DNA from 2 places in the Clostridium sp. JN-1 genome. Region 1 is predicted to be linked to the other one. Evidence: riboswitches for the same ligand, from Rfam matches in the RefSeq annotation. Region 1 holds a riboswitch; the other holds the start of a gene.
What was found. Region 1 has a riboswitch for ZMP and ZTP ahead of EBB51_RS04590 (folate family ECF transporter S component). Riboswitches for the same ligand answer to the same signal wherever they lie in the genome.
Positions count from the first base shown of each region.

Region 2: linked by a shared signal. The riboswitch ahead of pflB (formate C-acetyltransferase) and the one ahead of EBB51_RS04590 (folate family ECF transporter S component) in region 1 are both predicted to bind ZMP and ZTP.

Region 1 is NZ_CP033465.1:928,014-940,387, forward strand. It holds gene tyrS (tyrosine--tRNA ligase) at 1-1,146, shown strand, start outside; ZMP/ZTP riboswitch at 1,200-1,276, shown strand; THF riboswitch at 1,366-1,489, shown strand; gene EBB51_RS04590 (folate family ECF transporter S component) at 1,554-2,156, shown strand; gene EBB51_RS04595 (DeoR/GlpR family DNA-binding transcription regulator) at 2,688-3,473, opposite strand; gene mtnK (S-methyl-5-thioribose kinase) at 3,764-4,987, shown strand; gene mtnA (S-methyl-5-thioribose-1-phosphate isomerase) at 4,987-6,033, shown strand; gene EBB51_RS04610 (PTS transporter subunit IIC) at 6,126-7,517, shown strand; gene EBB51_RS04615 (class II aldolase/adducin family protein) at 7,510-8,160, shown strand; gene EBB51_RS04620 (MBL fold metallo-hydrolase) at 8,392-9,234, shown strand; gene EBB51_RS04625 (indolepyruvate oxidoreductase subunit beta) at 9,326-9,895, opposite strand; gene iorA (indolepyruvate ferredoxin oxidoreductase subunit alpha) at 9,897-11,681, opposite strand; gene EBB51_RS04635 (MerR family transcriptional regulator) at 11,909-12,374, shown strand, end outside.
Region 2 is NZ_CP033465.1:740,891-760,647, forward strand. It holds gene EBB51_RS03755 (sugar porter family MFS transporter) at 264-1,661, shown strand; gene EBB51_RS03760 (Gfo/Idh/MocA family oxidoreductase) at 1,758-2,777, shown strand; gene EBB51_RS13810 (bacteriocin immunity protein) at 2,859-3,134, opposite strand; gene EBB51_RS13815 (hypothetical protein) at 3,086-3,229, opposite strand; gene truA (tRNA pseudouridine(38-40) synthase TruA) at 3,635-4,372, shown strand; gene cooS (anaerobic carbon-monoxide dehydrogenase catalytic subunit) at 4,696-6,606, opposite strand; gene EBB51_RS03780 (insulinase family protein) at 6,953-10,006, shown strand; gene EBB51_RS03785 (Rrf2 family transcriptional regulator) at 10,114-10,527, shown strand; gene pflA (pyruvate formate-lyase-activating protein) at 10,537-11,259, opposite strand; gene pflB (formate C-acetyltransferase) at 11,284-13,515, opposite strand; ZMP/ZTP riboswitch at 13,628-13,706, opposite strand; gene EBB51_RS03800 (aspartate aminotransferase family protein) at 13,788-15,134, opposite strand; gene EBB51_RS03805 (helix-turn-helix domain-containing protein) at 15,361-15,912, opposite strand; gene EBB51_RS03810 (PadR family transcriptional regulator) at 16,222-16,554, shown strand; gene EBB51_RS03815 (permease prefix domain 1-containing protein) at 16,557-17,219, shown strand; gene EBB51_RS03820 (DUF4097 domain-containing protein) at 17,212-18,156, shown strand; gene EBB51_RS03825 (metalloregulator ArsR/SmtB family transcription factor) at 18,241-18,528, opposite strand; gene EBB51_RS03830 (hypothetical protein) at 18,758-19,757, opposite strand, start outside.

The DNA.
Region 1 (12,374 bases):
AGGAGCGCAGCATCAGGCAGTCCTCTTACAGTTAAACTCGGACTTGATCCTTCTGCACCAGATATACATCTTGGTCATGCAGTTGTGCTTCGAAAAATTAAACAAATGCAGGATTTAGGACATCGTGCAGTAATTATAATTGGTGATTTTACTGGCAAAATTGGTGATCCTACAGGCAAAAGCAAAACTCGTAAGCAATTGACAACTGAGCAGGTACTTGAAAATGCTAGAACTTACGAAAAACAGATATTCAAAATACTTGATAGAGATAAGACGGAGGTTAGGTTTAACAGCGAGTGGCTGTCTAAGCTTAATTTTGAAGATATATTAAAACTTGCTGGAAAAGTTACCGTTGCAAGAATACTTGAAAGAGATGATTTTGAGAAAAGATATAAAAACAATGAACCTATAGGACTGCATGAATTTTTCTACCCATTAATGCAGGCATATGATTCTGTAGAGATAAAGGCAGATATTGAAATGGGCGGCACAGATCAAACCTTCAATGTTCTAATGGGCCGTACATTACAAAAGGATTATGGCCAGGAAAGTCAAATAGCTCTGTTTATGCCTTTACTTGAAGGTACAGATGGTGTTGAAAAAATGAGTAAAAGTTTGGGAAATTATATTGGAATATCTGAAGATGCTGTTTCAATTTACCAAAAGACAATGACTATTCCAGATAATCTTATTATTAAATACTTTGAACTTGCGACAGATATTCACCCAGATGAAGTTGAAGCAATTAAGTTAAAGCTTAATAATCCAGAAACAAACCCGCGTGACATTAAAATGCGCCTTGCAAAAGAAATAACAACTTTATACTGCGGCATAAGTGAAGCAGAATCTGCTGAAGAACATTTTAAAACTGTGTTCCAGAAAAATCTCATTCCAGATGATGTTTGTGAATTTATTCTGTCTGAGGACTGCTTTTCACCAAATGATGAAATAGACTTGATAAAGGTTATTACTAGAAGCGGAATTGCTAAAAGTAATAGTGAAGCTAGGCGCCTTATATCTCAAAATGCTGTAAAGGTAGATGGCGAAAAGTTTAATAATTTTGTAATGCAAAATCCAGGTAAAAGCTTTGTTATTCAAGTTGGAAAGGCAAATTTTATTAAAGTAAAGAGTGAATTATTTGAATAGAAAAATGCCGCATGATATTGACAAGAGTGGATTTTGGTAGTAATTTAATAGTTAAGAAGTCATATGACTGACGGACGTGGATAACCACATGGGAGTATGACAGAAAAGGCCGACCGTCTGGGCAGATAAGTCCGGATAGTCGGCTTTTTTGTATTATCTTTGAAAGGAGGGATTACTTAATTATTAATTTTTAGGTTAGATTTGTATATTAAGAAAAATGGCAGAGTAGATAATCGTGGGTTATGTGTCTGAGAAACGGGGAGTTGATCTCAGGACGGAAACATTTAACATATTTATAATATCTTATGTTGATGTTGCCATACAGTTATCGCATCCCGCTGCTGCATATTGGAGATATCTTCCTCTATGTGGCATGAAGTTTTGCCAATTTAAGGAGGAATTTTTTTATGATTAAAAATAGTATTGATTCAATTTTTACAACTGGATATTGGACTGCTGCAGCTGCAGAAGTTCATAAATTGAGATCACTTGTTTTTGCCGGCTTGACTATTGCGCTTGGCACTGTTTTAAGTTCAATTTACATTCCTGTAGGAATAAACCTTCGTATTTCATTTTCTTTTCTAGTGGTGGCTTTTGGTTCTATGATCTTTGGTCCCGTTGTAGGTCTGTTTACTGGATTGGCTTACGATTTGATTGGCTTCGTAATTTTGCCTTCTAATATTTTTTTCCCAGGTTATACTTTATCAACTATGCTTGAATTCTTTATTTATGGAATTTTTCTATATCACAGTCAAATTTCTGTTTTAAGGATTTTCGTCATGAAATTTCTAGTTAACTTTATTATACATGTAGGACTTGGCTCACTTTGGAGTGCAATTTTGTTTGGTAAGGGATATTATTATTTCTTTGTAAAGAGCTTAATTAAAAATACAATTATGCTTCCAATAGAGGTTATCATGTTAGTTGCACTGCTTCAAGTATTTCTTCACATCCTTGTACGTGAGGGCTTTATACCAAAGCAAAAAGGAAAGTATATACCAATTGTATAATAAAAACAGAATTTTCACCCCAGGGGTGTAAATTTTTCCATTGCCAGAGGACATAGGACAGAGAAGGTTGATTTTTCTCCGCTGTGCTCTAAAAAATCTTTAATTTAAAAGAAACCCTTATTCTTTTGTTCCTCAGGAGTACTCTTCTAAGTTAACAGGGATTTAGCACTTAAATTCCAGTAAAAATTCTATTTTTACTGGAATTGTATTTTTTTACGTTTAATTAAAGAGCTGGTAAGCTTGCAGACCGATAGGTCGTAAAAATAGATACACTCACCCTTTTACCTAAAAACTTTAATAAAAAATTTCCAGCTTATTTTGAAATTTTACCTTTATAAATAGTGGATTATTCCAATTATCTTCTATAGTAAATCTCTCATCCTTTTATGTCTTCAACAACATCTATTTGAAGCATATTATTCTTTCTAACTCTGTCAATTGTCCTCTGTCCTATGTCCTCTGTTTTTATATTATGAATTGCAATGTAACTTAATGGTTGAGATTTCTAACATATAGATGTATTTAATAACATTAATTAGCTATAATTATATCAGTACCGCTATTTTTTATAAAATCTATTGTGTTTTGTTCTTCAGGTGAAAAGTTTTTGAAACCGTCAATTATTATTTTAGATATATTGTTTGTATCACAAACTTTAATTAAAGAAGTTTGGTTTAATTTAGTATGATCTATCAGCAATATAATTTCTTTTGTATTTTCCATAGCTGCTTTCTTAGCTTCTATTTCAAAAGTATTCACATCTGTAAGTCCGTCTTTGAGTGACAAAGCTTTTCCTGATAAGAAGAGCTTATTTGTATTATATTGTTTTAAAAATTTATTGGTATCAGTACCTATTAAAGATAACGTTCCACATCTTAATATTCCACCAGCAAGAATAATATTTATATTTTTAATTGTATTAAAATAATTGCATATTCTAATACAATTTGTAACTATAGTTATTTTCTTATTTAATATGTAAGGACATAATGCACAGACAGTGGTTGAAGCATCTAGAAATATTATATCATCATCATTTATTAGTGTACTTGCATACTTAGCTATAGCTTTTTTTTCCTCTATACTTTGATTCATTCTTATATTTAAGCTATCATCTATTGGATCTATTTTGTTGATAGAGTTCAATATGGCACCATTTAACACTCTCTTTAATATGCCTTTTTTTTCTAAATAGTCCAAGTCTCTTCGTATAGTCATTTCTGATACATTTAAATCTTTGCTTAAGTCTTTTGTTTCTACTTTTTTGTTGTAATTTAAAATCTTTTTAATATATAATCTTCTTTCTTCTTGTGTCATGGTATAAAACCTCCTTAATTGAAGATAAAGATTAAATTAATATATTAAATATATCATAGTAATGTTATTTATGAAAGAATGTTATCTCAAATTATTATTTTCTTTGGATATAAAGAGAAATATTAAGTATATTATTTAAGATTTATAAAATTTAGTAGTTTTTAATACAATTTGATGATTGCAAGTTTGAACATATTGGTGTAATATTTAAACAAACATATGTTAAACATAAACATATACTTGTTTAAACAATCACTGTTCACAATATAAAACAAATGGAGGTTTTAAAAATGGGTGAGTATAAAGCGATGACAAATGACACTATTGGAGAATATTTAAAAAAAATAAATATATTTCCCGAGGATCATGAAGTTACGAGTAAAGAAGTAGGAGATGGAAATTTAAATCTTGTTTTTAGAGTGGAAGACATGGATAATAACAAAAAAGTTATAGTTAAACAAGCATTACCCTATTTGAAAGTTGCAGGGGAAGGTTGGAAATTAACTTTAGATAGAAATAGAATTGAAGCTGAGACATTAAAACTTCAAAATAAAGTATGTCCTAATAGTGTGCCAAAAGTATACTATCATAGTAATGAATATGCTTTAACTGTAATGGAAGACTTAGGGGATATGGAAGTTTTAAGAAAAGGTTTAATGGAAATGAAAATGTTTAATAAATTTCCAGAGCAAATAGGAAAATTCATGGCGAGAAATTTGTTTTTAACATCTGATATGGGAATGAGCCCAATGGAAAAGAAAAAAATTGTTGGAAAATTTATAAGCCCCGAACTTTGTGATATAACGGAAAGACTTGTTTTAAATGATCCTTATATGGATGCTGAATCAAACAATGTAAACGAATGTATAAAGGATTATGTAAAAAAAGTTTGGAATAATAAAAAAGTATGGTTTGAAGTTTCCAAATTGAAAAATATATTTATGACTAAGGCAGAAGCGCTGCTTCATGGAGACTTACATACAGGATCTATATTTATAAATGAAGATAAAAGCATTGTGTTTGACTGTGAATTTGCTTTTTATGGACCATATGGATATGATATAGGTTTGCTATTTGCAAATTTCATTTTAAATTATGTATCGTGGGAAGGTAGAAAAGATAAAAGTCAAAGTGAGATAAAGGAGTATAGGGAATATTTACTTAATTCAATTGTACAAATATGGAATGAGTTTTATAAGGAATTTGATTATCTGTGGGAAAATGAGTCAAAGGATATAATAACAAAAGTACCTAGTTATAAGGAATACTATATAAAAAATTTATTACATGAAACTATTGGATTTTGTTCTTGTGAAATTATGAGGAGAATTATTGGCATGGCTCATGTACCAGACTTAGATGAAATAGAAGATTTACAGGAAAGAGCTAAAGCACAAATATTAGGTTTAGAAATTGGCCAAGCAATACTTGTGGAAAGAAATAATGTGAATTCAATTGATGAATTTATTTTATTAGTTGAAAAATGTAAAAAAACATATAGGGAGGCAAAATAATGTCTGAATTATTAGCAATTCAATGGAATGATGAAAAGGAGGAGCTTGTGTTATTAGACCAAACCAAGCTTCCTAATTCTATAGAATATAAAACTTATGACTCAGTAGAAGGTGTGTACGATGCTATAAAAACCATGATAGTTAGAGGTGCACCGGCTATAGGAGTTACGGCAGGTTATGGATTATATTTTGGAATAAAGAATGCAACAGAAAGTTCTTTCAAAGAATTTTATGAAGAAGTAAAAGAAAAAGCTAGTTATTTAAATTCAAGCAGACCTACAGCTGTAAACCTTTCATGGGCATTAAAAAGAATGCTAAAGAAAATTGAAGAAGTAAAGGACAAGCCTATTGATGAAATAAAGAAGATATCAAAAATTGAAGCCAGAAACATTCACAGTGAGGATATAAAAATTTGCAGGACCATAGGAGAAAATTTGATTACCCTTCTAAAAGATGGGATGGGTATCTTGACCCACTGTAATGCAGGGCAGCTGGCAACATCCAAATATGGTACAGCTACAGCCCCTATGTACCTTGCAAAGGAAAAAGGGTGGCATCTTAAAGTATATTCGGATGAGACAAGACCTAGACTGCAGGGATCAACATTGACGGCACTTGAGCTTTATATGGCTGGAATAGATGTAACAACTATTACTGATAATATGGCAGCTGTAGTTATGGCACAGCATAAAATTGATGCAGTAATAGTAGGCTGTGACAGAATAGCTGCAAATGGTGATACTGCAAATAAAATAGGTACCTTTGGAGTCTCTATCTTAGCTAAATATTTTAATATACCGATGTATATAGCTGCACCTACTCCAAGCATTGATTTGAGTACTCCAAGTGGCAAAGATATACCTATAGAGGAAAGAGATCCTAAGGAAGTTACTTGCAGATTTGGGGTGTGGACAGCACCTAAGAACGTTAAAGTATATAATCCATCTTTTGATGTAACTCCACATGAAAATATAACTGCTATAGTCACAGAAAAGGGGATAGTATATCCTCCATTTGAGGAAAATTTGCGAAAGATAATAAAGTAAATTTATATGCTCTCTTTTAATATATCAAACTTATTCATAAAAGTATGTAAAAAGGGGGCATACAAAGTTAAATTTTAGAATGGAGGAACAAGATGGGTTATGTAGTAAAATATATACTGGATTTAGGAGCTGCAGTTTTTTTACCAATAGTAATGATTATAATAGCACTAGGAGTTAAAATGAAATTAAAAAAAGCCATAGTATGTGGTTTAACTCTTGGAATAGCCTTTACAGGCATGAACGTAGTACTGGAGTTTATGTTTAAATCTATTAGTCCTGCTGCAAATGCATTTGTAAGTAGCACAGGGATAAAATTGACTACAATGGACGTAGGATGGGCACCTGTTGCAGCTATAGCATGGGCATGGCCTTATGCATTAATAGTTTTTCCTATACAAATAGGTATAAATATATTAATGCTGGCATTTGGATGGACAAATTGTTTGAATGTGGATATGTGGAACGTATGGGGTAAAATATTAACAGCCACTATAGTTGCTGCATTAACTCACAGCGTACCTCTTGCCCTTATTGCAGCAGCAATTGAGGTAGTATTTGAATTAAAAAATGCAGATATAGTTCAAAAGTCAGTAGGTAGATTATCTAAGATGAACAATGTAACTTGTCCCCATGTTATGAATTTGCAGGGTGTAATTTTAGCACCGTTAAGTAGACTTTTAGATTTTATTCCTGGAATTAATAAAATAAATTTAGATTCAAATAAATTAAAAGAAAAGATAGGTATATTTGGCGAAAACAGTGTAATGGGATTTATAGTAGGAGTTTTAATTGCAAGTATTGGCGGGTGCAGTGTTAAGGTTATATTGCAAACAGGAGTAGAAATTGCTACAGCACTAGTACTTTTTCCTTTAGTAGCAAATCTTTTTCTTGAGTCACTTGGGCCAATAGCTGAGGCTGCAGGTGAATATATGAAAAAGAAATATAAAGGTAGAGAATTTTGCATAGGTATAGATTGGTCTGTACTTGGAGGAAGTTCGGAACTTTGGGTTACATGTATTTTGCTTGTTCCTGTTGAACTTATATTTGCCATAGTACTTGCTAAGTTTGGAATAAACAGTGTTTTACCATTAGCTTCAATTATAAATGTAGCAGCAACTGTGCCTGCACTAATAGTAACTGGTGGGAATCTAGTGAAGATGTTCATAATGGGTGTGATAACTACACCTATATATTTGGTAGTTTCTTCTCAATTTGCACCTATTCTTACAAATTTGGCTATAGCCCAAAAAACATTGACAGTTCCCAAGGGACAATTATTAACCTACTATGGAATAGAGGGACCAGAATTTAGATGGTGTATAGCACATGCAGCTAATATAGTAAATGGAGATGTAATTGGACTTGTATCATTTGTTTGTTTTGTAGGATTGTTTTTTTGGTATGCAAAATATATGAAGAAGATAGATAAGGAAATAGATATGAAAAAGGAAATTGAAGTAGAAAGGAGAAAGTATGATGCTTGAAGATATAAAAAAGAAATTAGTTTCAATTGCCAAAAAAGCAGATGATGAAGGTTTATGTAAACACAAATCCGGCAATTTTAGTATTAAAGATAAAAAAACAGGATATATAGTAATAACTCCTTCTGGTGTTGACAGAAAAGAATTATCTTATGAGGATATATGTGTAGTGGATTCAAAATTGAATGTAATAGAGAATAATAAAAATCGCAGACCAAGCAGTGAGTTATTAATGCACGTTTATGCATATAACTCAAGGCCGGATGTTACAGCTGTAGTACATACACATTCACGTTTTGCCACATCTTTTGCAGTATTAAAGAAAGAAATTCCACCAATTGTTTATGAAGCTATGTATTATGGAGGAACTGTTTATGTTGCGCCTTATGGCAGACCTGGTACTAGAGAACTTGCAGAATCAATAGTTGAACCTCTTAAAAAATCAGATGCATGTTTACTTGAAAGTCATGGAGTTATAACTGTAGGTGAAGATATAGATAGTACTTATCTTAAGGCAAAATATGTAGAGGAAATAGCTGAAATTTATTACAGGGTTTTATTGATTAATGGGTATAAGGAACCTAAAGCTTTACCTGTAGAGGAATTACAAAAGTGGAATTACCCATCATATATAAATTTTAAATAATAACTTATTTAGATATAAGGTTTCTAGTTTGCAACTTAACTTACACTCCAGAAAATATGTACAGCCTTTGACACTGTAAAAACTTTTAACAAGTTTTTAATGTGCCTTCAGGCTGTATATATTTCCCTGTGTATAAGTTGAGTTTGCAAATTAAAATAACTATACATTACTTTACTTTTAGCTATAAACTAAGTTTGGAACTAGAAACCTTATTGGAAAAGGGAGATAAATATGAAGGTTAATATACTAATAGAAAATACAAAGGGTTATTCAAAAGACCTGATTTGTGAACGAGGCTTGTCTATATACATAGAAGCAAATGATAAACGTATACTTTTTGATACAGGCAGAACCGGGAATTTTATAAAAAATGCAAATAAGATGGGAATAAATTTGCAGCAAATTGATGCTGTAATTCTTTCACATGGCCATGGTGACCATGGAGGGGGACTTTTATCATTTTTACAAATAAATGATAAAGCAAAAGTTTATTGCAAAAGAGGAGTGGAACGGGATTTCTATTTTCGCACCATGTTATTTAGCAAAAGTGTTAGAATCAATAAAATGGTGTTTAACAAATATTTATACAGAATTAATTATATCGATAAATTTATAGAAATAATGGATAACGTATATATTATTACTGATATAGAGAAGCGATATAAAATTCCTAAAGGAAACAAATATTTATTTGTTAGAGATGGAAATAAAATAATTAGAGATAAGTTTGACCATGAATTAATTATGGTTATTAAGGAGAAAAATGAGTTAACTATTTTTACAGGCTGTTCCCATAATGGTACAGCTAATATGATTGAAACGGTAAGAAAGAGATTTCCAAACTTAAAAATTAAAGCAATAATAGGGGGTTTTCATTTAGTTAGGATTCCTTTAATAAAATTCTTAAATCCATCTCAAGAAGAAATTGATGTACTCATAAAAAAGATATTGGATGAAAATATAGAAAAAGTTTATACAGGACATTGTACCGGAGAAAAGGCATTTAAAAAATTGGAAAGTGTCTTAGGAAATAAAATTTCACATATTAGGACTGGAATGGAATTAAATATTTAACAAGGCGCCTGAAACTTTAAGCTTGCTTGAAATTTCAGACACCTTTAAGCATCAATATTACTATTCGGTACCGTTTGTTAAGTTCCTTAACTTAAACTAAGTTCATTCCTACTTTAACTGCTTTTTGGTTCAAGTCAACAAACTTTTCTTTAACATTATCTTTAATTATCTTTTTCCAATCTATTTCCTCAAGTCCCATCAATTTAATAATGGTTCCGAGCAATATTACGTTCATAACCTTTGGACTTCCAAGTTTTTCAGCTTGATTTGCAGCATCTATAACCTTTGTTACAGCACTTTTGTTAAGTTCTTCTATAATTTCTTTAGGATAATCTACTTTTCCGGAAACAACTGGCATAGGTTCTATTTCATAATCGTTAACTACAATCTTTCCACCTTTTTTCAAATACTTAAGCCATCTTAATGCCTCCATTTTTTCAAAAGCTACAATTATATCAGCTTCGCCCATTTCAATAACTGGAGATTCAACCTTATCTCCATATCTAACGTCAGTTGATACTGATCCTCCTCTTTGAGACATTCCATGGATTTCACTCATTTTAACATCATAACCTGCCTCAACAAGACCTGCTGTCAAAAGTTTGCTAGCAAGTATGGTTCCTTGTCCACCTACGCCTACTAAAAGAATGCTTTTTACCATATTATCTTTCCACCTTTCCAATTGCTTTTACTGGACAAACTTGAAGACATACCTCGCAGCCTACACATGAACTTGAATTAATTTTAGCTTTCTTGGCTGTCTTGTCAAAAGATAAAGATGGACATCCTGTTTTGATACAAGATCTACATCCAATACACTTTTCATCATTAATTTCACATTTACTCTTAAAAGCATCAGTAAATCTTTCCTTATCATGATCTGATAGCTTTTTTAGTGCACAAGGCCATTTTGTAATAATTACTGAGGGTTCATCAAGGTTAAGTGCCCAATCTAATGAATCATTTACCTGTTTAAGATTATTTGGATTTACTGTGGTGACATTCTTAATACCAAATGCCCTGGCAACCTTTTCAATATCTGTTTCGAATGTTTCTTCTTCCTGCAGTGTATAACCTGTTCCTGGATTTTGCTGGTGACCCGTCATACCGGTAGTACGGTTATCTAATATTACATTTACTGTGTTGCTTTTATTATATGTTACTTCTAAAAGTGAAGTCATACCGCTGTGAAAGAATGTTGAATCTCCTAAAACAGATACAACTCTCATCTTATTATCTTTTTTCATGTTGAAAACCTTTTGCGCTCCATGTCCAGCACTTATACTTGCCCCCATACATATAGCTGTATCCATAGCGTTATATGGATAATCATAAGCCAAAGTATAGCATCCGATATCTCCACATACCATTATATTTTTCCTTTTTCCAAGTTCATAGAAGAATCCCCTGTGAGGACATCCTGCACATAATGATGGTGGTCTTGGAACTACTTTACTTTTGTCAAAGGAACTAGTTTCCTTAGTTTTTCCATATACAACTTTTCTAATAACATCTGGAGTCATTTCTCCAAAAGCAGGGAAAAGCTCTTTGCCAAGGCAGTTAAAACCTAAAAGTTTAACTCGTTCTTCAATATATGGATCATTTTCCTCTATAACATATAGTTTATCTATTTTCTCAGCAAATTCTTTAATCTTTTGATCAGGAAGCGGATTAGTAAATCCTAATTTTAGATATGAAGCTGAATCCCCAAACACTTCTTTAGCATAACTAAAAGAAATGCCTGAAGCAATTACTCCAATTTTAGTATCATTCCATTCAATATAATTCAAGTTAGTTTTATTAGAAAAATCCAGGAGCTTTTTTATTCTTTCTTCTAGCGATGCTCTGCGTTTTTTTGCATTAGCTGGAACAGTTAAATACTTTTCAGGGTTCTTAGAATACTCCTTAATTTCAACTTCTTTTCTGTCATTATATTCAACTAATCCTTTAGAATGAGCAACTCTTGTAGTCGTTCTTATTAAAGCAGGAATATCAAATTTTTCACTTACTTCAAAAGCCATTTTTATCATGTCTTTTGCTTCTTGGCTGTTTGTTGGCTCAAACATTGCAACTTTAGCAGCTTTTGCATAATTACGATTATCCTGTTCTGTTTGGGATGAAAATTGACCTGGATCATCTGCAGTTATTACAACCATACCACCATTAACACCTGTATAGGCAGAAGTAAACAGAGGATCTGCTGCTACATTAAGACCTACTAATTTCATTGCTGCTAAAGATCTTGCACCGGCAATAGAAGCACCTATAGCTGCTTCTAAAGCAACTTTTTCATTTGGTGCCCATTCTGCAGCAATGTCTTTTTTATAGGCTGCAATATTTTCTAATATTTCTGTACTTGGTGTACCTGGATATGCTGAAGCAAATCTTAATCCTGCTTCCCATGCCCCGCGGGCAATTGCCTCATTTCCTGTTAATAATTTTTTCATGATTTCACTCCTATCTATAAATATATTACTTAACTCTGCTGATGCAGATAAAGCTAAATCTTTTGGAAATAATTATATAATACTATTTTTAACTTCTACATTGGGAGTGATAACTCCTACTTTTTTATCAATATATGTTATAATTTAAAAGTTAAAATTATTCATATGCTAATAATATGGAATGACAATAAATATACATATTAATGCTGTTACAGGGGAGGTTTATTATGGAAAAGTATTTTTCGATAGGAGAGATATCTAAACTATCTAACTTGTCTGTTCAAACCTTAAGACATTATGATAAATTAGGACTTTTAAAACCAAGTTTGGTTAAGAATAATGGATACAGGTATTATTCTCTAGAACAATTTTACAAGTTAGATTTTATAATATTTTATAGAAAGTTGGGACTATCTCTTTTAGAAATAAAAGAAATTATATCAAACAAAATTAGTATAGAAGATGCACTTGGATTCTTACAAAATCAAGAATATGAAATAGATAGACAGATTAAGGAGCTCAAAAAGCGAAGGAACTTAATTCAAAAGAAAGGACAGCACATAAAATCTATGCTTAAGAAACCCTTGGGGAAAGTATTTTTAAATGAAAAACCTAAAAAGAAGATTGCTAAGGTAAATATGGCGAATAAAGATTTAGAAGATGCAGAAATAAGTTTTAGAAAAGTCTTGAATA
Region 2 (19,757 bases), 180 kb from region 1:
GTAAAATCTTGTTATATGAAGCATTTCTCATAGAAAGCATACAAATAAAGTATTTACATATAATGTAACCTTATCATTTATTATATGCAAGATATTAATTTTATATTGTTAGCCTTTCCATGGAAAACCATTACATTGTAATAGTAACATATTTATTATATTACATCAAGAATAAGTATAAAAGACTAAAAAGTTCAAATGTTATATATTTATCGTAAAATTTATGAAATATTAATAGTAAATAGTTTGGGGGGATTAATGAAATGGAGCAAAGCGTTAATAAATCTAGAAGAAAGTTTTTAAAGAAAATATCCATTTTATCAACTTTTGGTTCACTCCTATTTGGTTATGATAGTGGAGTAATAAATGGTTCTCTTAGTTTTATGAGCAGAAAAGATCAATTAAATTTAACGCCTTTAACTGAAGGACTTGTTACAAGCTCATTACTATTAGGTGCAGCTTTAGGTGCAGTAGCATGGGGGCGTCTTGCCGACAAATATGGAAGAAAGAAAATACTTAAAATACTTGCTGCAATTTTTTTCTTTTCTACGGTAGGATGTGCAGTTTCACCTAATGCAGCAGTCATAATTATGTGCAGATTCATAGTAGGAGTGGGAGTAGGAGGAGTATCAGTTGTTGTGCCAACATTTTTGGCTGAAATGGCTCCTACTGAAATAAGAGGAAGTCTTGTTTCTCAAGATCAATTGATGATCGTTACAGGACAGCTATTAGCATATATATTTAATAGTATTCTGGGGAATTTTTGTAATAATCCTGGAGTTTGGCGTTATATGATAGTTATTTCTACTATTCCAGCAATTGTGCTGTGGTTTGGAATGTTTATAGTTCCTGAAACACCAAGATGGCTGGCTGCCAATGGAAAAGTTGCCCAAGCACTAGAGGTTTTAAGACAAACACGTGATGATGCAGAAGCTGAATCAGACCTTAGAGAAATCAAAAAAAATCTCGATAAGGCTACTTTTAAAGATTTAGGTACTCCGTGGATTAAGCGAATTGTAGTTATTGGATGTGTAATAGCTATTATACAACAATTTGCAGGAATTAATGTAATAATGTATTATGGAACAACTGTTTTGGAACAGTCTGGATTTGGAGTTAAAACAGCATTAATTGCAAATGTAGCAAATGGATGTATGTCTGTTATTGCATCGTGGTCTTATATGCACCACATGGCAAATAGATACAGACGAAGACCTTTACTCATAGGTGGATATGTTGGAACCACTTTAACCCTGCTCGCAATGAGTATTGTTTCACGTGTGCTAGTAGGTACAGCTGTACTTCCTTACTTAGTGGTTGTTTTAACTATGATTTACCTAGCAATATTCCAATCTACTCTAGGACCGTTAACATGGTTATTATTATCTGAGATTTTCCCAATGAGAGTAAGAGGAATAGGATATGGTGTTGCTACATTCTTTAACTGGATAGGTAACTTTGGAGTTGGTTTATGCTTCCCTATAGTAGTAGCAACGATTGGTTTATCTAGTACATTTATGTTATTTGTAGGATGTGGAGTTATATGTATAATATGTGCATATAAATTTGTACCAGAAACGTTTGGTAAATCCCTCGAAGAGATGGAACAATATTTTAGAAATTATGATAAAAGTGAGTTAACTGATAAAATAGCGAAGTAACTGCTAAAAAGTAATTGCTGATTAAATTATATTAATTAACACAAACAGTATGAAAAATTGTTAATATCTAAATAAACAAAACAGGGGGTATTAAAAATGAAAAAGATTAAAATTGGTTCTGCAGGTTTGGGACGACTTGGCTATGAACATGCCTGCAATATTGCAACTCGTGTACCTGGAGCTGAATTAACTGCCATTTGTGATATGGATCAGAAAAGACTTAAGGAAGTGGCAGAGGAGCTAAGTGTTGAATACACTTATACTGACTTTGCTGAGATGTGTAATAATCCAGAACTAGATGCAATTGCTATAGTAACTCCATCTGCACTTCATACACAGCAGATTGAGATTGCACTAAAAGCAGGCAAGCATGTTTTCTGCGAGAAACCGCTTGATACCAATATAGAACACTGTAAACAAGTTGAGAAGGTAGTAGAAGCACATAAGGACAAAATATTTATGCTTGGTTTCATGCGCCGTTATGATAAATCTTACCGCAAGGCAAAAGAAAAAATAGAAAATGGTGATATTGGAAGAGTTGTTTTAGTACGTTCATATACTCAGGACCCTATAACTGGTATAGAAGGTGCTTTGAAGTTTGGACCTCACAGTGGAGGACAATTCTTGGATATGTGTGTTCATGATATAGATTTGTGCCGCTGGTTTACTGGAAGCGAACCTAAAAATATGTGGGGAATTGGTGGATGTTTTGAATTCAAACAATATAGTCAGTGGAATGATGGAGACAATGTAAGCTGTCTTATTCAATTTGAAGATGAAACTATGGCATTCCTATTTGCAGGTAGGGCTGCTGCACATGGCTGTAATGTAGAAACTGAAATCATTGGTACACGTGGTACACTTCGTATTGGATCTGTTGGAACGGACAGCTTGCTTGAAGTATTGAGTGAACATGGTGTATGTCGTGAATGTTATCCAGATTTTCTTGCTCGCTGGCATGATGCTTATATAGATGAAATGGTTGAGTTTGTTAAATGCATTCAAAAAAATCATCAGCCTGATGTAACAGTATATGATGGTACAGCTGTATCAAAAATTGCAAATAGATGTAAAGAATCATTTGAAAAAGGAGAAATGCTTCCATATAATTCATAGGACTTATATGGAAGGGAGGAGAACGTACCTAGATTTGATTTACACAAATCTAGGTACGTTCTCTCCTCCCTTTGATTAAAATTACTTACCAAGCCGCATATTTGAGATATTCAAAGTATTCATTTCTCCCCAAATTCCTTTCGAATGTGAGAACTTGTCTATTTTCTGGAGAATATCAACTTCTTCTTTATTTAATTTAATTTTGTCTACAAAACATATTGTACTAATGTTTATAAATACTGATCGTGCCTCAAGTTGTGGTGTTTGGCTTCTATTTGCAGTGCGTTCAATTGCACAATTTAAAATGTCTAGAAGTCTAGAATATCTATTGTCTTGTGAACTCTTTCCAAAATCAATCTTTTAAAAGTATCAAATAGGTTAATTGCTGTTTGTTCATCTTTTCCCTTTTTCATTGACGATTTTCCCTGGTTATGAAAATCGTAACAAAACATAACCTCTCCCCTCTTTTTATTTTTATTTCAACGATTTTTAAAAACCAATATATTTTATTAAATCTCCATAATATAAGATGTTAAAGTAATAGTTTAACAATTTTTCCACCATTAACATCCATTTCAACCAACATTATAGTTTAATATTAATCAAACATCAATGCAGAACAAAAAACGGTTTGTGTCAATTATATAACTTGAAACCTATTTTGTAGATTATATTAAAAAACGGAAAAATTTTGGATGGGCAAAAATCTATCCAAAATTTTAAACAATCTTATGATCAATAATCTGTATTAGAAAAATTATATTAATATATCTTTGTTTATTTTGAATAATAGTATATAATTTATATGTTTATGGAAAAAACTAATTTAAGAATAACTAAATAAAAGGCGGTATTATATGAGAAATTTGAAATTATCAATTGAGTACGATGGAAGTAAGTATAAAGGATGGCAAAAGCAAAAAGAAGGAATTTTAACTGTACAGGCAAAACTAGAAAATGTTTTAAGTAAGATGACTGAAGAAGACATCCAAGTAATAGGATGCGGCAGAACTGATACTGGTGTTCATGCAGAAGATTACATAGCAAACTTTCATACAAATTGTACATTGAGTATAGATGATATGTTAGATTATTTATACAAGTTTTTACCTGAAGATATAGTAGTAAAATCCATGAAGGATACTTCAGAGCGATTTCATGCAAGATATAATGCTAAATCTAAAACTTATGTATATACGATAAATAATAATAAGTTTAGAGATGTATTTAATAGAAAGTATGTATATCATATTGATCAAAAGCTTGATTTGAATAAAATGAGGAGTGCAGCTGAAGTTTTAGTTGGAACTCATGATTTCCAAAGCTTTACTAGATTAAAATCTAGTAATAAATCAACTGTTAAAACCATCAATTATATAAAGATAAATGAGAATAATGGGATGATATCCATAGAGATAAATGGAAATTCATTTTTACTTAACATGGTGAGAATAATTACTGGAACCCTTATAGAAGTGGGTATGGGAAAAATTGAGGATAAGGATGTAAAAGAAATATTAGAGAAAAAGGAAAGACCGGAAACAATCCCCATAGCTCAAGCAAAAGGGTTGTGTTTAAAAACTGTTCAATATTAAACTTTTATTTTGGCAGCATACCATACCCTGCGTGCAAACTAAGTTTTAAGCTAAAAGTAATGTATAGTTATTTTAATTTGCAAATCAACTTACACGCAGAGATATATTTGTAAAATGATAGCACATTTAAAAAGTTTTTTACAGCTCTTAGTGAAGTATTTTAGAAAATCTTAGTAGATTATATATTGTTTGAGCTTGCGAGTTTATATAATCTACTTAGATTTTCAAAATACAAGCTTAGAGCTGTTAAAACTTTTTAACGTGCTGAAATTTGCAAATATATCCCGAGTGTAAGTTAAGCTGCAAACTACAAACCCTATAAATTAACTTAAACCCATTTCTTTTCTTTTTTTAAGTATATGACTTTCAATACCATCTGCAATTTCTGGAGGATTGTCACCTAAAGCTAATTTACCTCCAGTTACATCTTCACACTTTTTAGTTAGTAAGTCTATAAGTTTTGGAGCACCAGTCATAAAAGGAGTGGGGGATAAATGAGTATAAGTACCATAAGCTAGTGCAAAAATTCCATCTATGGTTGCTTTCTGTTCCATCCATGCCGGTGCAGTAATAGCTATTGGAAGCTGAGGAATATCAACATTAAGATGATCTGCAAGTGCAGTAACTAACATGGATATTCTACCAGTATCTGTACAAGTTCCAAAACTCAACACAGGAGGAATTTTAAGCATGCTGCAAACTTCTCTTAGACCGCTTCCTGCAAGGTCATTTGCTGCTTCTAAGGTACAAAGTCCAGCAACTTCAAGGGCGTGATTTCCGCAGCCTCCGCTTACTACTAGTATATCTCTTTTTATAAGTTCTTTTGTTAGGTTTATTGTAACCCAATCTTGAGGACCATTTCTTAAAGTAGAACAGTTTACAAGTGCTACTATTCCTTTTATTTTTCCAGAAGCTATTACATCAACTAGGGGATCAAGTTTGTTTCCAAGAGCACCTAAGACAGCCTCAGTAGAGAAGCCGGCTATAGCTTTTTGAGTTCTCTTTGGAACAACTGCTTTTATATTTCTTTCTTTTCTCTTGCGGAAATTTTCTATTCCAAGGTCAATTAATTTATCTGCCATACCGTCAACTTTTGATGGGTCATATGGAATCTTATATTTAAGTCCTGGTAAATCTATGATAGTGCTTACTGAAACTAGAGTTATTTGATATTTTTCAGCATACATATCTATAGCTGGAGGTGAACAGTTTTCTTCCATTGCAAATACATCCACGGCACCAGTGGCTAACAGCGGTTCTATGCTGAGCCAGTCTCCCGTGTGACCTACAAAAGTTTTATCCATATCAAATCTTTGCAGGAGTTCTTGACCAGTTTCTATTGAACCAACAATTCTAAGTCCCTTTGCTCCAGCAGATATTGCCTTTTGCTGCACTTCATCTGTTCTTGCCTTTAATATTGATGCAGCGCCGGGCCACGGCTGATGTCCATTAAATACTATATTTACATAGTCTGGATCCATAACTCCCAAATCCATATTTACTTCATGAGGTTTTGGAGTCCCAAAAAGTATATCTTGAACCATTTCAAGTCCTATTTGAGAATTATATATTGTGGCTATACCAAGTCTAAGTGCTTTCATTGCAAGAGAAACATGGCTTCCATCTACATTTGTAAGACAGCTGGCAACACAATTTTGTTCCTCATGTACTGAACCAGCTGGGTATATACCTAATTTTCTCCAAACTTCTTTTCTCTTTTTAGGAGCAAAAGCTTTAACCATTATATTGTCTTCTTCTACACCAATTCTTTGTTGATCTTCAAGTAAAGTGGCAAGTTCAATTGCCATATCGTTAACTTCTTGATTTGTATTTATTCCTACTTTTTCACACATCCACTTAAGCTTATTTATGTCAGTAATTTTAAAAGGTGTTTTTCCTTCAGCTGTGGCTTTTAAAGTTCTAAAGGCTTCATAAGCATGATGGCTATATGTACCACTTCCCATTATATTCTTTAAAAGAAAGTTTCTCATTGCCATAGCATCTGGACCTATTCCGCATACACCCCTGTCTTGACCAGTTTTCTCGCTGATTCTACAAGGTCCGTTTGAACAAAGTTGGCAGCTTAACCCTTGAAGACAAAATTTGCAGCGGATTTTTTCTTGAAGTTCATATCTGTCAAAGACATTTGACATTTTGTCTTCTCTTATCCTTTTTAGCATTTCTTCAACAGAATCATGGTAACTAGCTCTTTTATTCAAAGTAGTTTGGGTCATAAATTTATTCACTCCTTTAACTTTTATATGTTAATAGATTCCTTTTAATTAGTATATCTATGTATATATAAATTAGTCTGTCAAGTATTATCATAATTTCCTAGTTAATTGAAAAAGTAAGATACATATTGTTAAAGTTAGCTGTAGGATATACTATAAAATACAAGAATTAATTTGGAAAAATAAGTATATAATAATTTTAGATAAGTAAAGGCATAATAATATTGATAAATTAAAGCACTTCTTGTTTTAGAAGTGCTCTAATTTTATTTTAAACAAACTGTCTGAAGATTCACCCTATAGTAAAATATCCATATAAAGTAAACGTATACAAGGGGGACGTTAAATGATTAAAAGATTGAAGGGCATAACAATATTAACTACACTTTTAATATTTGCATCACAGACATTTGCAGTGCAGACATTAAATAGTGTTAAAGCATCAGAAACAAATACACAATTAATAACCATGTCTATAGATGATGATTCTTTAGGAGGATTTAAATTAATTTCTAAGAAGTGGATAAAAGATATAAAATCAACTGCTTATATTTATGAACATTTTAAAAGCGGTGCACATCTCATATATCTTGAAAATGACAGTGACAATAAAATGATGTGTGTAAATTTTCGCACACCTTCAAAGGACAATACAGGTGTAAATCATGTAATAGAACATTCTGTACTTGAAGGTTCCGAAAAGTATCCAGTTAAAGATCTTCTAAATCAACTTATGAAACAATCCATGAGTACATTTTTAAATGCATTTACATCGGACAATAGTACAAGTTATCCTGTATCTAGCAAGAGTGATAAGGATTTCCAAAACTTAATGAGTGTGTATTTAGATTCAGTTTTTTACCCTAATGTATTAAAAGATAAGAAGATTTTTGAACAGGAAGGCATAAGATATGAACTCAATTCTCCAGATAGTGAATTAAAGTACAATGGCATAGTATATAATGAAATGAAAGGAGATTACTCTTCCCCTGACTGGATTTTAAGCAGAGCTATACAGCAATCCTTATTTCCAGATACTTCTTATAAGTATGAATCCGGCGGACTTCCAGACGAAATACCAAAGCTAACTTACGATGAACTTGTGGATACATACAATAGCAATTACAATCCTTCAAATAGTTATTTTTATCTATATGGCAAAATGGACATTAATAGTAAGTTGAAATTTATAGGTGACAATTACTTAAATAAAATACCGAAAAAGCAAGTAAATACAGAACTTAAGATTCAAAAACCTTTTACTAAAATGGTTGAAAAGAAGGTATCATATCCTGTTGAAAGCGGAACAAATACTAAAAATAAAACTTATTTAAGTTTAAATTATGTAATTGATGAAGTCACAAATGAAGAATTAGTTAACTCATTTAAATTTATCAGTACACTTTTAGGCGGACTCCCATCTTCACCCATCACAAAAGCCTTAAAAGATAATGGATTTGGCTGTAACGTATCAGTTAAATTTAATGCTGACAGTATTCAACCTGTTCTTAGTATAGCAGCAGAAAATGTTAATGAAAATCAAAGAAATAAATTTAAGAAAGTTATTGCAGATACACTTCAGGGTATAGTTAAAAATGGAATAGATGAAAGTTTATTAAATGCAGTTGAAAAAAGACAAAATTACAGCAGGAGAGTGATGCAGGGAGATTATGCATTAGCATATAATAATTTAATTATGATGAGCTGGCTTTGTGGGGGAGATCCTACAACATTTTTAAATATAGATGCTGATTTAACTTATGCTAAAAGTAATGCACAAAATCTTATAAAAAAATATTTGCTGGATAATAACCATTCATCCTTAGTAGCTTTGGTGCCAAAACCTGGACTTGAAGAAAAAAATGAAGCTTTACTTAAAGGAAAATTAGCAAAATACAAGGCTTCGCTTTCAAAAGATCAAATAAATGAACTTGTTAAAGATACACAGGACTTAAAGAAGTGGCAGGAAACACCACCATCAAAGGAAGAACTAAATACACTTCCAACATTATCACGCTCAGATATAAATAAAAATGTTAAGGAATATAAAACTGTAGAAAAAAATGAAAGTGGTTTTAAAGTTTTAGATCATCCTATAAATACTAATGGATTGGATATTGTAACGATGTATTTTGATACTGCTAAGGTACCTCAGGATAAACTAGGATACATATACTTATTAAATAATGTTCTTGGTAATATAGATACAAAAAATTATTCTAAGGAAAAGTTATTAGAACAAAATATGATAAATGGAAGCACGGCATTTTATACTAATTGTTTAGTTAAAAATGGAGACAATGATTCCTATTTCCCAAAGTTTGCTGCACAAATATCATCTGCAGACGATAACTTATCGCCATCTTTTGATCTTTTAAAAGAAGTTATTTTTAATTCAAATTTAAGTGATAAGGCTAGATTGAAAGAAATAATAAAGCAGATGAGGATAAAACAAGAACAATCTAGAGCATATGATGGAAATACTATGGGTTTTCAAAAAGTTTTATCATATATGTCTGGTTCCGGCAGATATCAAAATTATGTTAATGATGGACTATATGCATTTATATGTGATCTTAATAAAAACTTTGATAGTAAGAGTGATGAAATTGTTCAAAATCTGCAGCAAGTTAGAGATATTGTATTCAATAAACAGGATATGATTGCAAGTTTTATTGGAAATGATGATAATTATAGAAATTTTGCAGATAATTTTAGTAAGTTTGCTGCTAATCTTAAAGATGAAAAATTGCAGACGTATAAATACAGCTTTGACAGTTCTAAGATAAATGAAGGGATTATCATTCCTTCAAAAGTTCAATATGTATTTAAAGGCGGAGATCTTAAAAAATCAGGATATACACAAAGTGGTAAGTATATGGTACTTCAAAACATAATAGATGGTTACTTGTGGAACAACATAAGGATTAAAGGAGGCGCTTATGGGGCAGGATCAAGTATGAATAATGGTACTATTTTGTTCCATTCTTATATGGATCCTAATTTAAAAGAGACCTTGGATGTTTTTAATGGAATACCTGAATACTTAAAGAACTTTAATGTGGATGAAAAGCAGATGGATAACTATATAATAAGTGCAGCTTCAAATGTAGATAATCAATACAATTATGTTAATACACTTATAGGACCTGCAGGAGATGGAATTACAGCGGATGAACTGTATTTAGAAGGCATAAATCAATCTGACATTCAGAAGCAAAGAGATGAACTTGTATCTACTACAGAACAAGATATAAGAGATTTTGCACCTGTTATGGATGCTGTATTAAAGCAAAATTACATTTGTGTTGTAGGTGGAGAATCAAAGATAGAAGAAAATAAGGATAATTTTAGTACGATAGAAAATGTACTAACTTCAAAAGAAGAAAAAGATAACTAAAATTTTGCTGCATCATAATTATATTATTGACAAGTAGAATAAGTAGTAATATATTTAAAGTATACTAGTTGAGTATACTTTAAATATTACACATAAGGAGAAGATATATGAGAATAACGCAGGAAGCAGATTATGCATTAAGAGTTGTACTTTATCTATCAAAAGTTGGATATGGAAATAAAGTAGATGCTGCCACTATTTCAGATAGTCAAAGGATTCCACTGAGGTTTTTATTAAAGCTTTTAAGAAAACTTGTGGCTTCAGGTATAATAATTTCGTATAGGGGCAAAAATGGTGGGTATTCTCTAAACAAATTTCCAGAGGAAATTTCAATTAAAAATGTTGTTGAGTCAATAGATGGACCAATTTGTTTAAATAGATGTATACTTGATCCTAACTACTGTACTGCAAAAAGAGCAGGGAAATGCGAAGTACATATGGTGCTTGAAAAAGTAAATAGAAATCTTACATCTGAACTTGAAAAAATTAATTTTGAAGATTTAAAAAATGGGAAACATTAGTTTCCCATTTTAAATATAAAGTTTTTTTATTACGTATTTTTCAAATTCAAGCGCAGTATCTTTATCCATATCTTTTATTCCTTCAAGTTTATAGTCAATTTTTAAATTTCTATACTTGTCTAATCCCAATGTGTGATAAGGTAAGATTTCAAACTTATCAACTTTGGATAGATCAATATATTCTTTTATTAAGCTAACTAATTTATCCATACACTCCTTACTATCCGTTATTCCAGGTACCATTACATGTCTAAGCCATATTCTAGAGTTTGAATTATTTACTGCTTTTACAAAGTTTAAAAATTCACTAATACCTTTTCCAGTTAAACTTTTATAACCATTGTCATCTATGCTTTTTACGTCGAGAATAACAAGATCTGTGTATTTTAAAATCTCATCATACATACCAATGCCAAAGCCTGCTGTATCAACTGCTGTGTGTATATTATTAGCTTTACAAAGTTTTAAAAAATCAATTAAAAATTCAGGCTGCATGAGAGGTTCGCCGCCGGAGCATGTTACCCCACCATTTGACTTTTCAAAGTAAACTTTAAATCTTTCAACTTTTTTTAAAAGCTCATCTGCACTTATATGAATTCCTGAATTTAATTTCCATGTCTCTGGATTGTGGCAAAATGCACACCTAATACTGCATCCTTGAAAAAATATAACTACACGTATTCCAGGGCCGTCAACCAAACCCATGCTTTCTATAGAATGAATATTTCCCATACAAATCCCTTCAATAATTTAAATTTACATTCTCTCATGGAAAGTTCTGTGTATAACTTCCATTTGCTGTTCTCTTGTTAGTTTGATAAAGTGAACTGCATATCCAGATACTCTTATAGTTAAAGTAGGGTATTTTTCTGGATGATCTACTGCATCTAATAATGTTTCCCTATTCATTACATTTACATTCAAGTGATGAGCACTTTTATAAAAATATCCATCTAAAATAAATGAAAGATTATTTATTCTGCTTGTCTCATCTTTTCCAAGTGCAGATGGTGTAATTGAAAAAGTATTTGATACACCATCTTGGCAAACTGAACGATAAGGTATTTTAGCTACAGAATTTAATGATGCAAGAGCTCCATTTTTATCCCTGCCGTGCATTGGATTAGCTCCTGGAGCTAAAGGTTCCCCAGCTTTTCTTCCATCAGGTGTAGTTCCTGTCTTTTTACCATACATTACATTTGATGTAATTGTTAGAGCAGAAAGTGTATGTTCTGCATTTCTGTATGTTTTAGTTTTTCTAAGTTCATTTATAAATGTATTTACTATTTCAACTGCTATATCATCTGCTCTATCATCATCATTTCCGTATTTAGGGAAATCTCCTTCGACTTTAAAGTCAATAGCAATCCCATCTTCATTTCTTATTGGTTTTACTTTTGCATATTTTATTGCACTTAATGAATCTGCTGCAACTGAAAGTCCTGCTATTCCACATGCTAAATATCTGTGCACATTAGTATCATGCAGTGCCATAAGCCCTGCTTCATATGCATATTTATCATGCATATAGTGAATTAAGTTAAGTGTATTTACATAGAGATTTGCAACATATTCTAATACTTTGGAATAATTATCTTTAACTTCTTTATAGTCCAAGAATTCTCCATCTAATTTTTTAATATTAGGAACTACTTTTTCAAATTTTTTCTCATCAATTCCACCATTTATTGCATATAATAATGATTTAGCAAGGTTAGATCTTGCACCGAAAAATTGCATTTCTTTACCTATTTTCATTGCAGATACACAGCAAGCTATTCCATAATCATCACCATATATTGGTCTCATTATATCGTCATTTTCGTACTGAAGTGCATCAGTTTCTATTGACATTTTTGAGCAGTACTTCTTAAATGGCTCTGGGAGATTTTGAGACCACAGTACTGTCATATTTGGTTCTGGAGCAGGTCCTAAATTTGTAAGAGTATGAAGAAATCTATAAGAATTCTTAGTAACTAGTGTTCTGCCGTCTATTCCCATACCACCTATTGATTCAGTAACCCAATTTGGATCTCCAGCAAATAGTTCATTGTATTCAGGTGTTCTAAGGTGTCTTTCAAGCCTTAGTTTTATTACAAATTGATCAATTAGTTCTTGTGCTTCAGCTTCAGTTATTATTCCAAGCTTTAAATCTCTTTCAATATATATATCAAGAAATGTTGAAACTCTGCCGAGGGACATGGCTGCCCCATTATTCTCCTTTATGCCTGCAAGATATCCAAAGTAAGTAAATTGTACAGCTTCTTTTGCATTTGATGCTGGATTTGAGATATCTATTCCGTATTTTTTAGCCATGGATTTAATCTTTTTAAGAGCTTTAATTTGTTCAGCAACCTCTTCTCTTTGTCTTATCAAATCTTCAAGCATGTCACCTTTTAATGATTTCAAATCTTTTTGTTTTTCCTCTATTAAGAAATCTATTCCGTATAGAGCTATTCTTCTAAAGTCTCCTATGATTCTTCCTCTTCCATATGCATCAGGCAAACCTGTTAAAAGTCCAACGTGTCTTGCTGTTCTCATTTCTTCTGTATAAGTATCAAATACACCTTCATTATGAGTTTTTCTATACTTTGTAAATATTTCATCCATTTCTTCGTCAATTTTATATCCATAGGCGTCAAGAGCTTGTCTTGCCATTCTGATTCCACCAAATGGATTTACCATTCTCTTTAAAGGTGCATCTGTTTGAAGACCAACTATAGTTTCATTTTCTTTATCTATATATCCAGGGTTAAAGTTGTCTATGCCTGATACTGTTTTTGTATCTACATCAAGTACTCCACCTTTTTTTATTTCGTCTGATATTAAACCTTCACATTTTTCCCAAAGAGTTTTAGTCTTAGAAGCAGCAGGTGCAAGAAAGTTTTCGTCTCCAGTATAAGGAGTATAATTTTTTTGTATAAAGTTCCTCACGTCAATAGTTTCAGCCCATATTCCTTGATTGAAATTATTCCATTCTTTTTTCATAAAAATCCTCCTTCTAATATTTCTTTAGATTACTTTGCTGTATACAACTTAAATATGCATATTGTTATTTTGAAAATATTACTAATATGTTAAATAAAAAGACCGCCTGGACTATTATTGCCCAGGCGGTCGGCTTTCAAGAATCATACTCCCTGTGGTTATATCCACTTCCGCCGGTTATACGATCCATTTAAATTCAATTTTATTTACAATGTTAAAATATCATACTTTAAAAATAATGTCAATATAAATTCTTCAATTTGTTTTTTTGTCTACCAGCCCTTGGCTGCAGTAAGAACTTCATCTGGAATGTCGCCTCTTAAATAATCCACTATTGAAGATTCAATAACATCAAGTGCTTTATCAAGCTGCTCTTTAGTTATAACAAGCGGCGGCTGAACACGTAATACATTGTTTGCAAAAAAGGTAAGCAGCACTCCCTTTTCCCAGCATCTATAACAAATTTTTGCTGCAGCTTCTTGTGCTCTCTCTTTTGTATTTCTATCTTTAACTAAATCAACACCTATATTAAGTCCTATGCCTCTAACATCTCCTATTAGTGGATATTTATCTTTCATCTTATTAAAACGTTCTTTGGCATACTTACCTAAATTTTTGGAGTTTTCTAAAAGGTTTTCTTCTTTTATTATATTAATTGTAGCAAGTGCTGCCTTGCAGCATATAGGATTGGCCATAGTTGTAAAAGCATGTGCAATGGGACCTAATGCATCCATAATCTCTGCCCTTGCCACAATTGCACTCATTGGCATGCCGGAGGCTATTGATTTTCCCATAACTATTATGTCTGGTTCAACTCCGAAGTTTTCTATGCTAAACCATTTACCAGTTCTTCCAAAGCCCTGCTGTACCTCGTCAACAGCAAATAAAATTCCATTTTTCTTGCATAACTCATACAGCTTTTTAACATACTCTTGTGGAGGTACAATAATCCCTGCATCACCTTGTATAGGTTCCATTATTACTGCAGCTACTTCTTCTGGTGGTAAATAACTCTTAAATTTATCTTCTAAATCTTGTAGACATTCTAAATTACAACTTTCTTTCTTCTTATTGAACTTACAGCGATAGCAGTGAGGATAATTTATGTGATATATATCTGGAACTAAAGGTCCAATTTTTCGGCGCATATTTAAACTTATAGCAGAAAGTGAAATAGAACCATATGTGGATCCATGATAAGCACCAATAAAGGAAATTATTTTGCTTCTCCCTGTATAAGCTCTAACTAATTTAATCATTCCATCATTAGAATCAGATCCTGTAAGACCAAATATAACTTTCTTTTTGAAGTTTCCCGGTGTTATTTCTGTTAGCTCCTTAGCTAATTTAACTAAAGGTTCATGATATGTGTAAACTGGTGTGTAGTGAATGATTTCTTTTGCTTGTTCTATGATTGCGTTTACAACTTTAGGATGTGAATGACCAACATTAGCTGCTCCTGCACTAGATAACATGTCTATATATTGATTTCCATCAGCATCTTCAATTATAGCTCCTCGTCCGCGTTTCACAACCATTGGATAGTAAGGTACCCTGCAAGCAGCTCCAATAACCTCAGCATCTTGAGCAACAATATTTTCACAGTGTTTTACATTCATAGTCAATACACTCCCCTTTCATGAATAAAAATAAATTAACTAGTTATTAACTTTTTAAGTATTTATTAACTCATTTGTTATTAACTATTCTATTACACATTAAAGATAAATTCAACCATTTTTTAATAAATAATTAAAAAATTAAGTTATACTTATTTAGACAAAAAAACTGTATTCTTGCTATTAAGAATACAGTTTAAATCTTCAAAATAAACTAGTGTACTAATTAATATATTGGCGGACATATACTACTTATACCTATGACCTTTTCGGAAGTTGGATTATAAAATCTATGAGGTATATTTTCTTGTATGTAAATACTATCTCCTTTATTTAAAGTATACTTATCTTCTGCTAGATATAATTCAACGGTACCTTCAATTATAAATATGCATTCATCTGCTGGATGTATCATTAACTCATCGTTACTCCAACTGCAAGGATCCAATTGAAAATATATAATTTCCATTTTAGAATTCACTTCTTTATCTGAAGCCATAGGAGTAACAAATTCGTATATAATACTGGAGTTAGGAAGCTCAAGCTTTTTTCGCTTTTCTGCATGAATAAGCACATTCTGCTTTTTTTCATCAGTTAAAAATGTATAGATAGGTACTCCCAGCTCAACTGAAATTTTTCTTAATGACGATATAGAAGGATCAATAATATTTCTCTCAATTTGAGAAAGATAACTAGCTGTTAATTTTGTCTTATCAGCTAGTTCGTTTAATGTTAACCCTTTTTCCTGTCTTATTTCTCTAATTTTAGGTCCTAGCAAAAGTAACACATCCTTATCACTATATAATATAGTATTTTAATCTCTTCTTAAGTATTATTTTACATTATATATCTATAATGTCAATTTTCAAATCCATAGAGGTTTTTTACTACTAATTTATGCATATTTTATATTATGATAATTCGTTTTTCAGGTTGATGTCAAAATTTCCAAAATGGGATTTTTTATTTTATATATGTCTGATTTAAATATACATTGACAGGCGATGTATGTTTATGTATAATGTAACTAAATTATTGAAGTAATGTTTTAACAACAGAAGATTTAAAGAAATTGCGAGGTGATGAAGTGTCTATAACTTCAGATATTATAAGAGGTCATACTGAAACTATAATTTTAGCACACCTGGTTAAAAAGGATAGTTATGGGTATGAAATAAATAAGTTTATAAAGAAAAAGACAAATAATAAATATGAACTTAAAGAAGCAACTCTTTATTCAGCATTTAGAAGATTGGAAAAAGCGTCTCTTATAACTTCCTATTGGGGAGATCAAAAGACAGGAGCAAGAAGAAGATACTATTCTATAACTGAAGAAGGAAAAAAAGTATTAGAGCAAAATAGATTAGATTGGAATGAATCAAAAGAATTGATTGATAAATTAATTAATGGAGGTATTTAAAGATGCATGAAAAATTGAGAAAGAGTGTTGAGGAATTGTTTGAAAATACACCTCAAACTTATAGGGCAAATGAGCTTAAGGAGGAGCTTTTAGCCAATCTAATAGATAAATATGATGACTTAGTGTCATCTGGAAAAGATGAAGAGGAAGCTTTTAAAATGGCAATTTCAAGTATTGGAGATGTAGATGAGCTTATAGATGGTTTAAAAGATAAAAATGCATTTAACTATAATGAAGAGTATTGTAAAAAAAGTGCACTTATTTTATCTATATCAATAGGCTTATATATTATGAGTGTAGTAGTTTTAATACTGTTAAATGAGGTTTTTATGGTAAATGATGTTGTGTCAGTGAGTATTATGATTACCATGGATGCTATTGCTACATGCCTTATAGTTTATAACCACGCTTCAAAACCAAAGTATGTGAAAGGTGATGATACTTTAGTGGAAGAATTTAAGGAGTGGAAATATTCAAATGATAATCAAAGGGAAATTATGAGGTCAATAAAATCTATAATGTGGCTTATCATAGTTGCTTTGTATTTTGTTTTAAACTTTGTATTTGGAGCTTGGGCATATTCATGGATTATATTTATAATAGGTGCTGCAGTTAATAGAATTATAACTTTAAGTTTTAAATTGAGGGAGCAGCGAGATGAATAGACGATTAATAAAAATATTGATTATAATATGGTCAGTTATTGCTTTTATAGCTGCAGCATTTTTAGTATATGGTATTTCACATGCAGGAAGTTTTGGAATGTTTGAATTTGGACACATTGATGATTCATATATAGTACAAAAAAGTCAGAGCATACAAGTAAGTAATTGCAATAAAATAGGCTTGAATTTTCCTAGGGGTAATGTAATTATACAGACAACAAATGAACCAAGTTTAAAAGTGGTACAAAGTTCATCTAGAAAATTGAAAGATAAAGACAAGTTTACAATCAAAAAACAAGGAGATAATATTCAAATTGAAACAGGTGCAAAAAATAGGGCATTTACCTTTAGTATATTTGATTTTGATGAGGATACTTCTAATGAAAAAATAGAAATTTATATACCTAAAGATTATGCGAAAGACCTGGATGTAAATACATCTTCAGGAAATATCTTATTCAGTTCAGATATGAAGTTAAATGATATAAATTGCAGTCAGGGTTCCGGTGATTTTAAAATTCAAAATAGTATTACTGCAAATAATGCTGCTATAAAAACAAATTCGGGAGATATATACATAGCCAGTCTGGATTCTAAATATTACAATATAGAAGCTGCATCAGGGGATATATTGGTAAAGTATATTTTAGGTTCAGGAAATGCGAAAGCTGTATCAGGGAATATAAAAATGAATTACAAGTCCATTGGTGAGTATGCAAAGGCAAGTTCTACTTCTGGAGATGTAAAATTGATACTTCCTCAGAATTTGAGTTTTAAATTTGAAGGAGAGTGTACTTCTGGAGATATAAAAGGGGATTTCCCATTAAATTATGAAAATGATAGAAAAAGCAAAGCGTCTGCGCAGGTAGGAAATGACCCGTATAAGACAATAGATGTAAGTACAGTATCAGGTGATATAGACATTTCAAGCAAGTGATGAATAATATTCAAAAACCCAGCAATTTTAAAATGCTGGGTAAAATTATTTTTATTTAAGTATAAAATTTTTACATTATGGTATCTAATCAAATATAGTATTAATTAATTTAATTACTGTTTCATTGCAAACTTTGTAATTGATTTCAAGACCATTTCTCGTGCCTTCTATTATCCCTGCCGTTCTGAGTTTTTGAAGATGTTGAGACAATGTAGATTGAGGAATCCCAAGGCAATTTTGCATATGACTAACATTGCATGACCCTGATTTTAGAAGCCCTGTAACTATACATATCCTAACTGGATGTGCAAGTATTTTAAATAAATTAGCTATTTCATTATATTTTTCAAAGTTATTAAAATTATCACTCATAATTTTGATTCTCCCTAAACTGTATTTTCACATTCATATATTACGATGTATAAATATGATAGTCAATTACAGAAATCCAAGAATAAATGATTATATTAAAGAAAATAAAAGATTATAGAAGGAGGTGGGATTGATGAATGATAAACTTACTAAAATAGATATTATTACTTCTAAGGGAAAATTTGAAGAATTGAAAATTTATATCTAAATTCCAGTAAAAAAATTAATTTTACTGGAATTTAGATGCGAAATTTCTGGCTTTAATCCATGCTGCTTTTGTTTTTTGAAACTCTTCATAGTGTTCCCTTACATGAAAGTTGTATAATTTGAGTTCATCTAATATATTTAAAAACTTTTTGTTCTTAAAATATGCACAAACTTTGGGAGTAACTTTAGTAAGGTCATCCATCATTTTACCTATTTTTGCATTATAATCTTTTTTATTTGTAATATAGAGTAAAAGTGGTTTATATCTTATCCAGCCTATTGAAGCTAATAGAAATCTCCTGATAATGTCATTTGTATTTGGAACTACAGCCTTTAGTTTGCCTGGAAGTACTCCTTTTAGTATATGTTGATACTTGGAGAATCCATCATGAAAGGTGTAGCATGGAACTTTTTTTACAGTACAATTACTTAAGCATGTACTCATAAATGTGTCTTCACCTCTGGCACCCGGTGGATTATAAAACGGGTATAATTTATCAACATTTTTTAAGTTAAAGCATAAATTTGAACCTGAAATGAATTTCATGCCGTTTATTTCATTGACTTCTTCAATTAAATTACTATTGATGATTTTAGGATCGGCATATGTGACGCCGCTATTTACCATCTTTTCTTTAATTGACTCCCAGTTTATAATGTCGTTGCTGATGGATTCTATAAATAGTTTGAAATCATCTTCTGTAAAATCATTATTAAATTTAATTATTGGAATTGGCGAAATATACCCACATTGACGCCCATAAGTTATATCGGAGTTTTTAATATTTTTTATATGTGTTGATAAAATGTCCTGACCTTCCCAGACTATTTTATTATTAATTTTTATAGGAGCTACTGGATATTCATCATCATCAATAAAAATAAGGTAATCCATGTTATTTTTTATAGCAAAATATAAGATTGTATTTCTCTTCATTGCATATCCTTCACCAAATATCAGTTTACATTCTTCTAATGTCATTATATTGTTTTTAACCAAGTAGTCTATTTCATTTGATATT